DNA from 3 places in the Mesorhizobium sp. M7A.F.Ca.ET.027.02.1.1 genome. Region 2 is predicted to be linked to each of the others. Evidence: predicted binding sites of a transcription regulator. Region 2 holds the regulator's gene; each other region holds the start of a gene.
The links. Region 2 encodes PhoB, which activates phosphate uptake and scavenging genes when phosphate is short. Its sites were predicted from a motif close to TGTCATNNANCTGTCAT; they were not measured.
Positions count from the first base shown of each region.

Region 1: EN749_RS29430 (ceramide glucosyltransferase) is a predicted target of PhoB. The motif match lies at 1,293-1,309, and genes of this name have one in related genera.
Region 3: EN749_RS17525 (LTA synthase family protein) is a predicted target of PhoB. The motif match lies at 2,608-2,624, and genes of this name have one in related genera.

Region 1 covers NZ_RZOL01000396.1:1,066-5,430, forward strand. Annotated here, with positions in the region: gene EN749_RS29430 (ceramide glucosyltransferase) at 33-1,184, opposite strand; gene apaG (Co2+/Mg2+ efflux protein ApaG) at 1,418-1,810, shown strand; gene EN749_RS29440 (Hsp33 family molecular chaperone) at 2,003-3,034, opposite strand; gene argF (ornithine carbamoyltransferase) at 3,162-4,073, opposite strand; partial or broken gene EN749_RS29450 (aminotransferase class III-fold pyridoxal phosphate-dependent enzyme) at 4,091-4,365, opposite strand, start outside.
Region 2 covers NZ_RZOL01000429.1:104-4,732, reverse strand. Annotated here, with positions in the region: partial or broken gene EN749_RS30420 (ABC transporter permease subunit) at 1-203, shown strand, start outside; gene pstB (phosphate ABC transporter ATP-binding protein PstB) at 221-1,045, shown strand; gene phoU (phosphate signaling complex protein PhoU) at 1,072-1,779, shown strand; gene phoB (phosphate regulon transcriptional regulator PhoB) at 1,796-2,485, shown strand; gene EN749_RS30400 (ROK family protein) at 2,502-3,749, opposite strand; partial or broken gene EN749_RS30395 (substrate-binding domain-containing protein) at 4,020-4,629, shown strand, end outside.
Region 3 covers NZ_RZOL01000148.1:549-7,487, forward strand. Annotated here, with positions in the region: partial or broken gene EN749_RS17505 (beta-ketoacyl synthase N-terminal-like domain-containing protein) at 1-168, opposite strand, end outside; gene EN749_RS17510 (acyl carrier protein) at 203-439, opposite strand; gene fabG (3-oxoacyl-[acyl-carrier-protein] reductase) at 650-1,387, opposite strand; gene fabD (ACP S-malonyltransferase) at 1,445-2,386, opposite strand; gene EN749_RS17525 (LTA synthase family protein) at 2,663-4,597, shown strand; gene EN749_RS17530 (pilus assembly protein) at 4,645-6,303, opposite strand; gene rpsF (30S ribosomal protein S6) at 6,754-6,939, shown strand, end outside.

The sequences.
Region 1 (4,365 bases), on a different contig from region 2:
ATTATTCCAGCGGTCAAACCTAGCTGACGCCTTCAGGCGCCGGACGGCGTCTCTTCCAGCTCGGCCGTCTTGGTGCCGATGGTCATCGCATTGCCGCGCCAGTCGACGGCGCCGCCGAGCCAGCCGCGCGCCCACATCGCCGGCAGGATCAGGTCGCGCGCCATGATCGCTGCGACCATGCGTGGCGACAGGTACCAGCCCTTGGACCAGGCCAGGGCGCACTCCGGAAGGTAGAAGGCCACCAGTACGGCAAGGGCGGTTGCCCAGAGGCTGAAGCCGGCACTGGCCGCTGCAATCAGCGCAAGCACCAGCGGCACCACGGCGCCGGTCAGGATTTCGGGTGCGAAGAACAGCGGGAAAGTGACGCGGCGCAGGCGCGCCCAACGGGCCTGACGCGACCAGATCTCGTCAAACGAGCGCCGGCCAAGCGGCTGCTCGAAGGGGGCGGCGACGAGATTGACGCGCAAGCCGAGGCTGTTCACCAGCTTGGTCGCGGCGGCGTCCTCGGCGATCTCGGCGGCCAGCGCGCGGATGCCGCCATTGGCGTCGAGCATCGGCTTGTTCCAGAGCATGCTCTTGCCCTGGGCAAAGCCAAGGCCGAGCGCCTCGCCGGCATATTGCCAGCGCGCCTGCAGCGTGTTGAGGAAAGCGCATTCGACCTCGGCCCAGAAGCCGGCAGGCCGGGAGCCGATCGGCGTCGAGCAGACAAGGCCGGTGCCGGACCGCCAGGCAGCCATCAGGTGCTGGACGTAGTCTCTCGGCATCAGCACGTTGGAATCGGCCAGGACGACCCAGTCGTGCCGCGCCGCTTCCCAGCCCTTGACGCAATTGTTGAGTTTCGGATTGGCGCTGATGCGGTCGTCGCCGATAAGCAGCCGGGCTGGCACTTTCGGAAACCGGACGATCGTCCTGTTTATCAATTTGACCACCGGATCGTCGGCATGGGCAACGCAGAAAATCAACTCGTAGCGCGGCCAATCGAGCGAGAAGGCGCGTTCCAGCGTCTCCTGCGTGAACGGCTCGACGCCGCGCGACGGCACGACGATCGACACCGGCCGCGGCTTGGCGGCCGGCGGCCCAATGGTGTGGCGCCGTTTCAGACGCGAAGCGGCGAGCACGATGCTGGCGAGATTCGAGAGGATGAGGACAGTTGAAAGCGTGGCGGCTATGAGAGTGAGTTCCATCGAGATCCGGTCACTCCAGGAAAACCGGTCCACAAGATGGCCGGTTTCAACAGTTCAGCAGAGCGCCCGAGTCGCGCATCACCAGTCCGCGCACACCATCATTGTCATATGTCACTTAAATGACATTCTTTGTCGGCACCTGCCCGCGAGGTCGGCCAGAGGAGGCTTCGGTCGGTTGACCTAACCGCACAGAGCGCCGAAAGTTCCGCTGGAACCGTTTTTTGGAGCCGCTTATGTATAGCGCCGTCACGCGCAACATCGAAGTGCAGGTCAGGCCGTTCTATCTGGAGGACCGTTCGGATCCCTCGGAGAACCGCTATGTCTGGGGCTATCAAATAACGATCGACAATCAGTCGGACGACTTCGTGCAGCTTCTGTCGCGCTATTGGCATATCACCGACGGCACTGGCCGCGTCGAGGAAGTGCGCGGCCCCGGCGTCGTCGGCGACCAGCCCGAACTCAATCCCGGCGACAGCTACCAATACACGTCCGGTTGCCCGCTCTCGACACCATCCGGCATCATGGTCGGGCACTACACGATGCGCAACCAGCAGGGCGAGACGTTCGACATCGCCATTCCGGCGTTTTCGCTGGACCTGCCGGGGACGCGGCGGACGGTGAATTAGCGCCTTTCTCCCCGTTCTACGGGGAGAAATGCCCGGCAGGGCAATGAGGGGCGGCACCGAACTCGTGAGATTATCTCCCAAGCACGACAACGTCTGAGTGGACACACGCGGCCATTCGCCAAAGTTCGCGCTGCCCCCTCATCCGCCCTTCGGGCACCTTCTCCCCGTAAACGGGGAGAAGGAAAAACCCTGCTACTGAGCCGCGAATTCCGCCGGGTCGAAGTCATATTGCTTCGAGCAGAATTCGCAGGCGACGTGGATGCCACCATCCTCGGTGCTGTCCTTGATCTCCTGCGCGGAAAAACCCTCGAGGATGCCGCGGATCTTGTCCTTGGAGCACGAGCACTGGTCGGCGACCGGGACGCCGCCGAAGACGCGCACGCCATGCTCGTGGAACAGCCTGTAAAGCAGCCGCTCGGCACCGATCGTCGGTTCGATCAGTTCGGTCGGTTCGATCGTGCCGAGCAGCGCCAGCAACTCCTGCCAGGAATTGTCGACCGGGTCGTGGATCTCCTCGCGCGGATCGCCATCGCCACCCGGCAGGTCCGGGACGCGCATGCGCTCGGGCGACTGCGGCAGGAACTGCGCCAGGATACCACCGGCGCGCCACTGCTCGCGGGCACCGCCAGGACCGGGCGTCAAAAGCTTGGCCACCGACAGCCTGAGATCGGTCGGGATCTGTTCCGACTGGCGAAAATAGGTGCGTGCCGCATCTTCCAGCGTCTCGCCGTCGAGTTGGACGATGCCCTGGTAGCGCTGCGTGTGAGCGCCCTGGTCGATGGTCAGCGCCAGCACGCCGCTGCCGAGCAGCGTCTGCTGGGAAGTTTCGCCGGCCGCGACAAGCGCTTCCAGCCGGTCGGCGTCAAAACGCGCATAGGCGCGCAGCGCCGAGGGCGTGGAAAAATCCGCGACCAGCATGTCGACAGGCCCGTCGGTGCGGGTCTGCAGGATAAACTTGCCCTCGAACTTCAGCGAGGTGCCGAGCAGCACGGTCAGCACACAGGCCTCTGCCAGCAGGCGGGCGACCGGCTCGGGATAATCGTGGCGGCCGAGGATGGCGTCGAGCATCGGCCCGAGTTGGACGGTGCGGCCCCGCACATCGAGCGGGCCGACCTCGAACGGCACGACATGATCGTCGCCGGCATAGCCAAATTCGCCGAGTTTGGGGTGATGTTCAGTCACTTGATAGGTTTCCAACATGACAAAGCTCCAGGGCGCGGCCATGCCGCCCTCCGGGGCGCATGCGTCGAAACGCGCTTGATTTGCGTGATGCGGCGCAAATAGGCATCACACCCTCGCAGATCAAGCTCCCGGGGATCAAGCGCCCAGACACTTCAAGCGCCGAGACACTTCAAGCGCCGAGACACCAGGCAAGCACGGCCTTCTGGGCATGGAGCCGGTTCTCGGCCTCGTCGAAGACCACCGAATGCGGCCCGTCGATGACGTCGTCCGTCACTTCCTCGCCACGATGCGCCGGCAGGCAATGCATGAACAGCGCGTCCGGCTTGGCCTTGGCCATCAGCTTGGCGTTGACCTGATAGGGCGAGAACACATTGTGGCCGCGGGCGCGATGCTCCTGGCCCATCGACACCCAGCAATCGGTGACGATGCAGTCGGCCTGATCGACGGCTTCCTCGGGCGAGCGGGTGAAGTGCAGCTTGCCGCCATGCGCCTGCGACCAGTCGATATGCTTCTGCGCCGGCTCACTGCCCTCGGGCACGGCGACGTTGAGGTTGAAGCGGAACCGGGCCGAGGCCTCAAGTAAGGAATGCAGCACATTGTTGCCGTCGCCGGTCCAGGCGATGGTCTTGCCGGCGACCGGACCGCGATGTTCCTCGAAGGTCATGATATCGGCCATCAGCTGGCAGGGATGGGTGTCGTCGGTCAATCCATTGATCACCGGCACGGTGGCGTTCTCGGTCAATTCCAGCAGGCGCTCATGCGAGGTGGTGCGGATCATGATCGCATCGACATAGCGCGACAGCACCTTGGCGGTGTCGGCAATGGTCTCGGAGCGGCCGAGCTGCATCTCGGTGCCGGTCAGCATGATGGTCTCGCCGCCGAGCTGCCGCATGCCGACGTCGAAGGAGACGCGCGTGCGCGTCGACGGCTTGTCGAAGATCATTGCCAGCACCTTGCCTTCGAGCGGTTTGGTGCGTTCGCCGGCCTTGAGGCGCGCCTTTCGCACCACCGCATCGTCCAGCATCAAGCGCAGATCGCCTTCGGAAACGGTGGAAAGATCGGTGAAATGGCGAACTGACATCTGCAATGGTTCCGGGATTACTTCGCCGCGGCGGAAGCGATCGCCTCCGCCAGGCCCTTGGCGCCGGCGCGGATGCGGTTGAGCGCGTCATGGATCTCGGCGTCGGTGACGGTGAGCGGCGGCAACAGGCGAATGACGTTGTCGCCGGCCGGAACCGCCAGCAGGTGCTGGTCGCGCAAGGCCATGTTCACCTTGGTGTTGGGCATGGCGCATTTGAGGCCGAGCATCAGCCCGGCACCCCTGATGTCCTCGATGATTTCGGGAAACTCGTCGGCGACCGACGCCAGTCCCT
Region 2 (4,629 bases):
TGGTCGCCTTCGTCGCCGATCCACCGACGACGCCTTTCGATCCGGCCACCGCGCTGCCGGTGCAGATCTATATGTGGGCGAACGAGGCCGAGCGCGCCTTCGTCGAGCGCATGTCGGGCGCGATCATCATCCTGCTCGTCTTCCTCATGGCCATGAACATCACCGCGATCGTGCTTCGGCGTCGGTTCGAGCGGCGCTGGTAGAAAAAAGGCATTTTGGTATGAACATCATGACCGAACAGTCCCTTGAAAATGCAGTGGGCGATAAGATGAACGCCAAGTCGAACGAAGTGATCAAAATGCGCGGCGACAAGGTCGGCGTGTTCTATGGCGAGAAGCAGGCGCTGTTCGATGTCAATCTCGACGTCCGCCTGAATCAGGTGACGGCGCTGATCGGCCCCTCCGGCTGCGGCAAGTCGACCTTCCTGCGTTGCCTCAACCGCATGAACGACACCATCGATTCCGCGCGGGTAACCGGCAAGATAACGCTCGACGAAGAAGACATCTACGACAAGAACATCGATGTCGTCGAACTCAGGGCGCGCGTCGGCATGGTGTTTCAGAAACCAAATCCGTTCCCCAAGTCGATCTACGAGAACGTCGCCTATGGCCCGCGCATCCACGGATTGGCCAAGCGCAAGGCCGACATGGATCAGATCGTCGAGTCGAGCTTGAAGAAGGCGGCGATCTGGAACGAGGTGAAGGACCGTTTGCAGGAACCTGGCACGGGTCTTTCCGGTGGCCAGCAGCAGCGTCTGTGCATTGCACGCGCCATCGCCGTGTCACCCGAGGTGATCCTGATGGACGAACCGTGTTCGGCGCTCGACCCGATCGCCACTGCTCGCGTCGAGGAACTGATCGACGAACTGCGCCAGAACTATACGATCGTCATCGTCACCCATTCGATGCAGCAGGCAGCGCGCGTGTCGCAGCGCACCGCGATGTTCCATCTAGGCTATCTGGTCGAGGAGGGCGCCACCGACAAGATGTTCACCACCCCCGACGACAAACGCACCCAGGACTACATCACCGGCCGGTTCGGCTGAGCTCAGGCATATGAGGGACGAAGATCATGGGTGAACATACCGTTGCATCTTTCGATGAGGATCTGGAGCAGATCAGCCAGCTGATCCGCGACATGGGCGATCTCGCCCGCTCGATGGTCAGTGGCTCGACCAAGGCTTTGCTCAATTCGGACAATGCGCTGGCGCAGCGCGTGGTTTCCGACGATGCCATCATGGATGCCCGCCAGCGCGAGCTGGACGATCGCGCCATCACGCTGATCGCCAAGCGCCAGCCAATGGCCAACGATCTGCGTGCGGTGGTCGGTTCGATCCGCATGGCCGGCGACCTCGAGCGCATCGGCGACCTTGCCAAGAACATCGCCAAGCGCGTCGGCACTGTCGGGCTGAGCGTCACGCCGCACGATCTTTCGCATTCGATCGACGCGATGGCGCAGCTGGTGCTGATCCAGGTGCAGGGGGTCGTCGACGAGTATGCCGCCGCTGACGCGGCAGCACTTGCCACGCTCAGAAACAATGATGAACGCATCGACGTCAAATACACCTCGGTGTTCCGCGAGCTGCTGACCTACATGATGGAAGATCCCCGCAACATCACGGCGTGCACGCACCTGTTGTTTTGCGCCAAGAACCTCGAGCGGATCGGCGACCACGTGACCAACATCGCCGAAAATGCCTACTATGTTTTGACCGGCACGCAGCTGCCAGCCAATCGTCCGAAGCAGGACGAGACGGCAATGTCCGCGCCAGCGGCATAACAGGGGTGACCAGCCGATGATCGCACCACGCATCATGGTGGTGGAGGATGAGGAGCCGCTAGGCGTGCTGCTCCGCTACAATCTTGAATCCGAAGGTTACCAGGTCGAGGTGGTGACGCGCGGCGATGAGGCCGAAATCCGGCTGCAGGAGAACGTTCCCGATCTTCTGGTGCTCGACTGGATGGTGCCTGCGGTTTCGGGCATCGAACTCTGCCGGCGCCTGCGAATGCGTCCCGAGACCGAGCGGCTGCCGATCATCATGCTGACCGCGCGAGGCGAGGAAAGCGACCGCGTGCGCGGCCTGTCGACCGGCGCCGACGACTATCTGGTCAAGCCCTTCTCGACGCCAGAGTTCATGGCCAGGGTCAAGGCGCTGCTGCGCCGGGCCAAGCCGGAAGTGCTGTCCAGCGTGCTAAAGGTCGGCGATATCGTGCTCGATCGCGAGTCGCACCGTGTCTATCGCAAGAAGAGCGAGATCCGGCTTGGGCCGACGGAATTCCGCCTGCTCGAATTCATGATGCGCCATCCAGGCCGCGTGTTCTCGCGCAGCCAGCTGCTCGACAATGTCTGGGGCGAGACGATCTACATCGACGAGCGCACGGTCGACGTGCATGTCGGCCGGCTGCGCAAGGCGGTCAACAATGGCCGTATGCCTGATGTCATCCGCACGATCCGTGGGGCCGGATACGCCATCCGAGAGGACTGAACTCCCTCGTTTGAACTCACGCCACGTTCTTGCCGCCGAAACCGGATCTCGCCTGCACGCCCGGCGCAAAAATCTCCTGATCGACGAAGATCAGCGCCCGCATGGCGCAGCCCTCGCGGATCAGCGGCAGTTCGTTCGGCTCGGTGTCGAAGGAAATCGATTTGGAATGCTGGCCGCCGGCGGTCTGGGCAATCGCTTGCCGCAATGCCGGCTCGATCAGGTCGAAGGCGGCGGCGCTGACACCGACCATGGCGACCGGCGCCGGATCGATCAGCGCGAACAGGCTGCCGAGGCCGTAGCCGAGCGCTTCGCCGGCCTTGCGATAGGCTTCCCGTTCGGGTCCGTCACCTTCGCGGGCCGCGGCAGCCAGGGCGCGCATGTCGGCGTCGCTGACATCGGCAACGGGTTCTGCATTCTCGCCCATCTGCCTGGCGTTGCGCCAGATGGCGTAATTGCCCGCATAGGCTTCGACGCAGCCGCGCCGTCCGCAGCGACATAGCGCGCCGTTCGGCCGATGGATCATGTGGCCGAATTCGCCGCCCGAAGAATGGGTGCCGGTGAACAATTCGCCCTTCAGCACCAGTCCCATGCCGATGCCGTGCGACAAAAGGATAGCGATGAAATCGTCGCGGTAACGATCGGGGTCGCGCCAGCGCAGCGCCACCGCCATCATGTTGCAGTCGTTCTCCATTATGGCAGGGATGCCGAACTGGTCTTCGAATATGTCAGCGAAGGCGATGTCGGTGTGCGGCGTGATCGGCGACCACAGCATGGCGCGGGCACGGGTGTCGGTGATGCCCTGGATGGCCAGCGCGATGCGGGCGATGCTGCGCACGTCCAGGTCGGGATCTGCCAGGCGGCGCCGCACGATGGCCGTGCATTCCCCGATCAGCGACTCGCGCGACATCGTCAGCGTGTCCAGCCGGCGCTGTTCCTCGGATATTACCTGGCCGGCATAGTCGATGACGGCGACGGAGAGGAAGTTCAGCGACAGCACCACGGTCATTACCGCGGCCGCTTCCGGATTGAGACTGAGGCCGACCTGCGGCCGGCCGCGTTTGAGTGAGCCGGCCTCGCTCGGCTTGCTTTCGGTCAGGATGCCTTCGACGATCAGGTCCGATGAAATCGCCGAGATGGTCGAATGGCTGAGGCTTGTGGTCGCGGCGATCTCGGTTCGCGACGGCTGTCCGGCGCGGCGCACTGCCGCGATCACCATGGCGCGGTTGCGGCGGCGCAGATCGTCGTGGCGGATTCCGACCGACATGTTCTTTCATATCCTCCCGGTCGCCGCGGTTCCTCCTGCCCCTGGAACGCTGTCGGTGACGCCGGTAAATACTGGCAGAAGCTGCAGGCCGTGTCATTTATTTATTCCGAGACTCGAAAAAAACTCGAAATGACATCAAAATCGATCAGAATCGATGTTGACAGCGTTCGGGCGTTGGCCCAGTATTTTTTCGAGGCTCGAAAAAATAGAGCCTCTGTGCCGGCCCTCGGGTCAGTTTGGTCGCGCCATACGCGGCGCAGGGAGGATAATATGAAAAGATTCACGGCCGCCATCCTGGCGGGTGCCGCCATGTCGCTGACGCTCGCGTCTGTCGCGCAGGCGAAGGACAAGGTCGTCGGCGTTTCGTGGTCCAACTTCCAGGAAGAACGCTGGAAGACCGACGAAGCCGCCATGAAGACGGCGATCGAGGCCGCTGGCGACAAGTACATCTCCGCCGATGCGCAGTCCAATCCCGGCAAGCAGCTTACCGATGTCGAAAGCCTGATCTCGCAGGGCGCTAATTCCCTGATCATCCTGGCGCAGGACGCTTCGGCCATCGGCCCGGCCGTGCAGAAGGCGCTGGACGAAGGCATTCCGGTCGTCGGCTATGACCGGCTGATCGAGAACAAGGACGTCTTCTATCTGACCTTCGACAACAAGGAAGTCGGCCGCATGCAGGCCCGCGAAGTGTTCAAGGTCAAGCCGGAAGGCAACTACGTCTTCATCAAGGGCTCCGGTGCCGATCCCAATGCCGACTTCCTGTTCTCGGGCTCGATGGAAGTGCTCAAGGAAGCCATCGACAGCGGCAAGATCAAGAATGTCGGCGAAGCCTACACGGATGGCTGGCTGCCCGCCAACGCCCAGAAGAACATGGAGCAGT
Region 3 (6,939 bases), on a different contig from region 2:
GTCACCACGCGGAATGACGTGGGCGATCTTGCAGGCAAGATCCTCCACCTCGAACTCAGTGATGCGCTTGGCAGCGCTGCGGCCGGTCAGAAGTTCCTTCCAGCTGTGCTCGAAGCCCATGCCGAACGGCGACAGCAACCCAAGGCCCGTGACGACGACACGCCTCATCGCAGGTCCTCCCCGGTGATGACTGCGGAAAGCGTCAGGCCGAAGCCTTGTCGATGTACTTCACGGCATCGCCAACGGTCAGGATGGTCTCAGCCGCATCGTCGGGAATCTCGACGCCGAATTCTTCTTCGAACGCCATGACGAGTTCGACCGTGTCGAGGCTGTCGGCGCCCAGATCATCGATGAAGCTCGCCTGCTCCGTCACTTTGTCGGCATCGACGCCAAGGTGCTCGATGACGATCTTCTTGACGCGCTCTGCGGTGTCACTCATTTGGGCATCCTCGTCTTTTGTTTGTCTGTCTTCGTTAGCGGGCAGAATGCCGCTAATCAAGCTGAAAGATGGTCCTGCCGGAAACGCAACGACTACGGACCGGTTTTTGCCCGAACCGCCGGGTTGCGGGCCGCATTACACGAAAAATAGCTGAGGTCCAAGCCGAAATGGTCTCTTTTCACAACCCGCCGGCGTTGCTGCCGAACCTCGTCAAATCATAGCCATGCCGCCATTTACGTGGATGGTCTGGCCAGTGACGTAGGCGGCTTCGTTGGAGGCGAGATAAGCGACGGCGGACGCGACTTCAACGCTGGTGCCCATGCGCCGCGTCGGGATCGCCGCCATAATCGCCTCTTTCTGCTTGTCGTTGAGCTTGTCGGTCATCGCCGATTCGATGAAGCCCGGGGCGACGCAGTTGACGGTGATGTTGCGGGTGGCGATCTCCTGTGCCAGCGATTTGGAAAAGCCGATCATGCCGGCCTTTGAGGCGCAGTAATTGGTCTGGCCGGGATTGCCGGTGATGCCGACCACCGAGGTGATGTTGATGATGCGGCCATGGCGGCGGCGCATCATCGGGTGGGTGAGTTCGCGGGTCAGCCTGAACACGGCGGTCAGGTTGACCTCGAGCACGCTGTCCCAGTCGGCATCCGACATGCGCACGAACAGGCCGTCCTTGGTGATGCCGGCGTTGTTGACCAGGATGTCGACGCCTTCGAGATCGGCTTCGGCTTTCTGGCCGAGCGCCTTGACCTCCTCACGGTTGGACAAATTGGCCGGGAACAGCTTGACCCGGTCGCCAAGCTCGCTAGCCAGCGCTTCCAGTTTCTCGACGCGGGTGCCATGCAGGCCGACGATCGCGCCCTGCGCATGCAGCATCCTGGCGATCGCCTCGCCGATGCCGCCGGATGCGCCGGTGACGAGCGCCTTGCGGCCAGTCAATTCGAACATTTTTGTCTCCTGATTGAGAAGAGAACACCCTTTACAGGGATGGGATCAAATGACGCTTTATGCAAGCGCCGCCATGGCCGCCTCGACGTCAGCCGCGGTGCCGACCGACGCGGTGGCGACATCGCGGTTGATGCGCCGCGCCAATCCTGAAAGCACCTTACCGGCGCCGATCTCGTAAAGCGTGGTGACGCCGTTTGCGCCGAACCATTCCACCGTCTCGCGCCAACGCACGCGGCCGGTTATCTGTTCGACCAGGCGGCGGGCGATCTCGTCTGGATCGCTGGTCGGGCTGACCGTAACATTGGAGAGGACGGGAACCACCGGCGCGTTCTTTGCCACGCCGGCCAGGGCTTCGCGCATGACGTTCGCGGCCGGCGCCATCAGCGCGGAATGGAAGGGCGCGGACACCTGCAGCATCAGCGCGCGTTTGGCGCCTTTCTCGGTGCACAGTTTCGCGGCCAGTTCGACCGCGGCCTTGGCGCCGGAGATGACCAGTTGGCCACCGCCATTGTCGTTGGCGATCTGGCAGACAGAGCCTTTGGCGGCTTCCGCGCAAGCGGCTTCGACATCGGCCTGTTCCAATCCGATGATCGCCGCCATGGCGCCCTCGCCGGCCGGCACCGCCGCCTGCATGGCATTGCCGCGTATGCGCAGCAACCGGGCGGCATCGGCAACCGAAACGAAGCCGGCAGCGGCCAACGCCGAATATTCGCCCAGCGAATGACCGGCGACATAGGCGATCTTGCCTTTCAGCGAGAAGCCGCGCGATTCCAGCGCCCGGATCGCGGCCAGCGACACCGCCATCAGCGCCGGCTGCGCGTTGGCGGTCAGCGTCAACGTCTCTTCCGGCCCTTCCCAGATCAGCTTCGACAGATTTTCGCCGAGCGCATCGTCGACTTCCTGGAAGACCCTGCGCGCTTCGGGGAAGGCGTCGGCGAGATCCTTGCCCATGCCGACCGCCTGGCTGCCTTGTCCGGGAAAGGTGAATGCAACGGCCATGCGAGGGCTCCCAAGGGCTGGTTTTGCTTGCCTGAAGACGGGTTTTTCTTGCCTGTGACGCATGGCGGGGCGCCAAGTCAAGCCCGGTTCGACCCTGCCCGAGGGCAGCCTCGTCCGCCGAGTGCCTGTTGCGAAAGGGTTTTTGGCGATCACTCCTGATGAAAACCGCTCACGATTCGTTTGCTGGCTCTTCTTATTTCCGTTACAGGCGCTAGCTTTGCGTGACAATTCCATGACAATCGAGTGACGTGCTTGTCGCTGGGTGGGGAAGTTAAAGTGGCAAAGAGTTACAAACGCACCGGCAAGGCCGCGCCACAGTTCCTGGAAGACGACCCCTCCACCGGCTATCTGCCGGGCAGGAGATGGCCGGTCGTGCGCTATGGGCTGATCAGCCTGGCGATCGCCGCTATCCTGGTGTTTGCCATCGAACTGATCGTGCGCGGCGACTTTGCCGGAACCATCTCCTTCTTCCTGCAGCCGTTCAAGCCGGGCTGGACTACCATCGTCGTGTTTGCGCTGCTCCTGATCGGCTTCGATGCGGTGCTCGGCCGCAGCCACCAGAGCCTGATGATCGTCGCGCCGCTGACCTTGTCGCTTGCTTTCGTCGGTCACCAGAAGTCGCACTATCTCGGCGATCCGCTCTATCCGACCGATTTCCTCTATGCCCGCCAGATCTTCGCGCTGCTGCCGCTTTTGGTACGCGAACGGCCGATGACCGCGCTTGCCATGGTCGTCGGCATCGTCGCCGGCCTGTCGCTGCTCGTCTACGGCTGGCGGCTATGGCGCCGCAAGGTTCCCGCACTCAGCCGCAAAGGGCGCCTTGCGCGGCTGACGCTGGCAGTGCCGCTACTCGCCTTCTTCGTTTCGATCATGGACTACGCCACCTTCTCCTGGACCAGGGATCGGCTGCAGATCATCCCGATCATGTGGGACCAGAAGGAAAACTATGCCTCCAACGGCTTTGCGCTGGCCTTTGCCCTCAACGTGCCGATGGCGCATGTCTCGGCGCCGCCGGGCTATTCCGACAAGGCGATCGCAGCGATAGCCAGGCCTGATGTGACCGCCTCGGTGCCGGCCGAGAAGCCGGACATCATCATCGTCATGAGCGAATCCTTCTGGGATCCGACCAAGTTGCCTGGCGTCACCATCACGCCAGATCCAATCCCCAATGTGCGGGCGCTGCGCTCGGGCTCGATGTTCTCGCCGGAGTTCGGCGGCATGACCGCCAATATCGAGTTCGAGGCGCTGACCGGCTTCTCCAACGCGTTCCTGCCGGCAGGCAGCATCCCCTATCAGCAATATGTGCGCACGCCGACGCCTTCGCTCGCGACCTTCCTGAAGAGCCAGGGTTACCGGGCGCGCGCCATCCATCCCGGCACCAACTGGTTCTGGAACCGTGGCGCGGTCTATGCCGATTTCGGCTTCAACGATTTCAAGTCGGAAGAGACGCTGCCGCCAATGCAAAAGCGCGGGCCACTGGCATCGGATGCGGCGATGACCGACGAGATCATCAGCGAGGCCGACGCCAGCGACGAGCCGGTGTTCTTCTTTGCGGTCAGCCTGCAAAACCACGGTCCCTACGAGCCGAACCGCTATTACAATCCCACGCATAGGGTGCAGGCGCCGATCAGCCAGTGGGCGCGCGAATCGCTACTCAGCTACGCCGAGGGCTCAGCCGATGCCGATCGCGGCCTCGAACGCCTCGTCGAATGGGCCAAGAAACGCTCCCGCCCCACCGTAATCGCCTTCTTCGGCGACCATCTGCCGCCGCTGGGGCCGGTCTATGTCGAAACCGGCTTCCTCAAGGATAATGTCGCGCCGCGCAAGGAAGCGTCGCCCGAGGCTGCTCTCGAGCATCACGAGACGCCGCTGGTCATCTGGTCGAACCGCACCGGGCCGGCTGAGCAGATGGGTGCCGTCAGCCCAGCCTTCCTGCCCTATCATATCCTGAAAACGGCCGGGATCAGCCATCCATACTACACCGGCTTCCTGGGCGAGATGAGCGAACGCTACCGTGTCGTCGACCGCAATCTTCTGCTGACGCCGGCTGGCGAAGCCACGCCCGATTGGGCGCGGCAGAAGGAGATCGATCCGGCGATCCGCGATTTCCGCCTGCTTCAGTATGATATGATGTTCGGCAAACGCCACGCGGCGCCCGACTTCTTCCCCGAAACGGTCGACAAGGACAAGGTTGTCGCCCATACGAGTTGAGCCCAACGATCCCTCAGGAGCCGGCCAGTCCGTCCCGGATCGCGCGTTCAGTTCGTCAATTGCAGCTTCGAGAACTTGTTGGCGATCTGCTGGAAAACGTCCGGCAATTTGGTCGGATCGTTGACTGCATAATAGCCGCTCGGATCAGAAGCGCAGGCGCTGTAAAGCGCGCGGTTGGCTGCGGTGTCGGATTGCAGCACCATGGTGTAGATTTGCACGCCCTCGTTCTTCAATTGCGTGCAGACGCTTTTGGTCCAGCCGTCGACATTGCGTGCCGCCGTCGTCTGGTTATCCGATCCGAAACGGCCGCCGGCCAGATAGCCATATGATGTGTAGTCAGATTTCGTCGGCTGTTGGCTGGCGCCATAGACGACGTTCTCGCCGTCGGTGAGCAACAGCACGATCTTGCTGATACCGGGCGTCTTCCACGGCGCCCCATCGGTGTAGGGCGCGGCGGGCGACAGCACCCGCATACCCCATGACAGGCCCTCGGAGACGTTGGTGCCCGAACCGTTCCACTCGGTCATCTGACTGGCAGCCTTGCGCAGCTTGTCGAAATCGTCGGTCAGGGGGACCACCGGGGTCGGACACGCACGGTTCGGACCGATAGTGATGGGAGAGCCGGTCTCGGTGATGAGTTCCTTGGCGGGCGCAACATATTTGGCAATCTTTTCCCTGGCAGCCCTGTCATCGGGCGACAGAAGTTCGATGAGATTGCCGAGCAGGTTGCTGAGATCGATGCCCAGGATGTTGATGCCCGACTGGGCAAGCCTGGTTTTGTCGCTGACATCGTTGAGATAGGAGTTGTTGTAGTATTTATCCGAATTGCCATAGGAGCCAGACGGCTTTTTGGCGTCTTCGGGATCATCCGGCGCAAAGTACGGCACGAACAGCGTGTCGGGCTTGGCCGTGTCGGGTGGCGTGTCGGAGATATTGTAAGCGCCTGGCCGCGCCTCGACACAACCCTTCCATCCGGTGCCATTCCATCCGGCATCGGTCCATCCAGTCTTCTTGAGCTGTTTGAAAAGCGCCATGTGGTTCGGCCGCTTGCCGTCGATGACGGGAAAATTGACGCCGTTGGTTGAGGACTTGCCGTCCATGTCGATCCAGGACGGGTCGAAGCCGTCGCCATTGACGTTGACGGCGGTTACGAATGGAACCAGCGAGGCGCGGATCTTGCGCGTCGGCGATTTCGCCGCTTCGAGCGTGTCGAGCAACGATTTTGTCGCCGTCCTCAGCGCCGTCATGCGCGCGTCGGCCATCGAGCCGGTGTTGTCCAGTACCAGCACGACTTCGAGCTGGTTGTTCGATTCTACCGCCGAGGCATCGACCACGATGTGCTTGCTGTCGCCGAACAGGAAGGCGAAGTTGAGATTGACGTCCGCCGAGGCAACCGCCTTTGTCTTGACGAAGTTGACGCCCTTGTCGACAGTCAGCGTCGCCTGCGCATTGCCGAGCTCGCCATGACCGACGATGTTGGCCTGGAAATAGCGGTTGAAAGCGTCATTGCGGGTGATGTCGAGATCGCCAAGGTGCGAAGAAGCAAGATTTGCCGAATCGAGAGCGTTCTGCAGATTGCTCTTGGCCCGCATAAGGGTCGAGACATCGGTTGCGAAAGCGACTGCCGTCAGGATGACCGGCAAACCCAGTCCCAGCACAAGCGTGAAATTGCCGCTCTTCGAGCGCCAGAATTTGTTGAAAAGCATCCTTACCCCCGGAAATGCTTGCCGCTTTTGCGGTTGTCCGGGCTTTTGCGCCCTCCATGATGAATCGACCGTTGATGGCAGGCTTCAACTCCACACAACCTGCTGGTGTGGTTAAGACGTGGTTGCCGGAAACCACAACTCCGACCGTTGCTGCTCCCCGATCATCGGCTATGACACACGGGAATGCCGCTTGCCCTTGCTTTGCGGCCGGATTGCTGTATAGACGCCCGCAATCTGCCGGTCCTTGCTGGGGGCTGAACGGAGGGCCGGAGGTTTTTCAGAACCTTCGTGTGAAGCCGGAAGTGCTTCCGCCTCCCGTGTCTCCGCTCTCGACCGTCTCGTCATGCTCCTTTCTTCCCCCTGCCCCTTCGAGGGTTTGCGGGTCAGAGAAGTTGCAGAGGCTTTTGCCGCCGGGAACCGGAAGAGAAACGAAGAAAGGCATAGGACATAATGGCTCTTTACGAACATGTGTTTCTTGCCCGGCAGGACCTCTCGCAGCAGCAGGTCGATGCGCTTGTCGAACAGTACAAGGGTGTCATCTCCGCTAATGGCGGGTCCGTCGGCCGGGTCGAGAACTGGGGACTGAAGTCCCTCACCTACCGGGTCAACAAGAACCGGAAGGCTTACTACACGCTG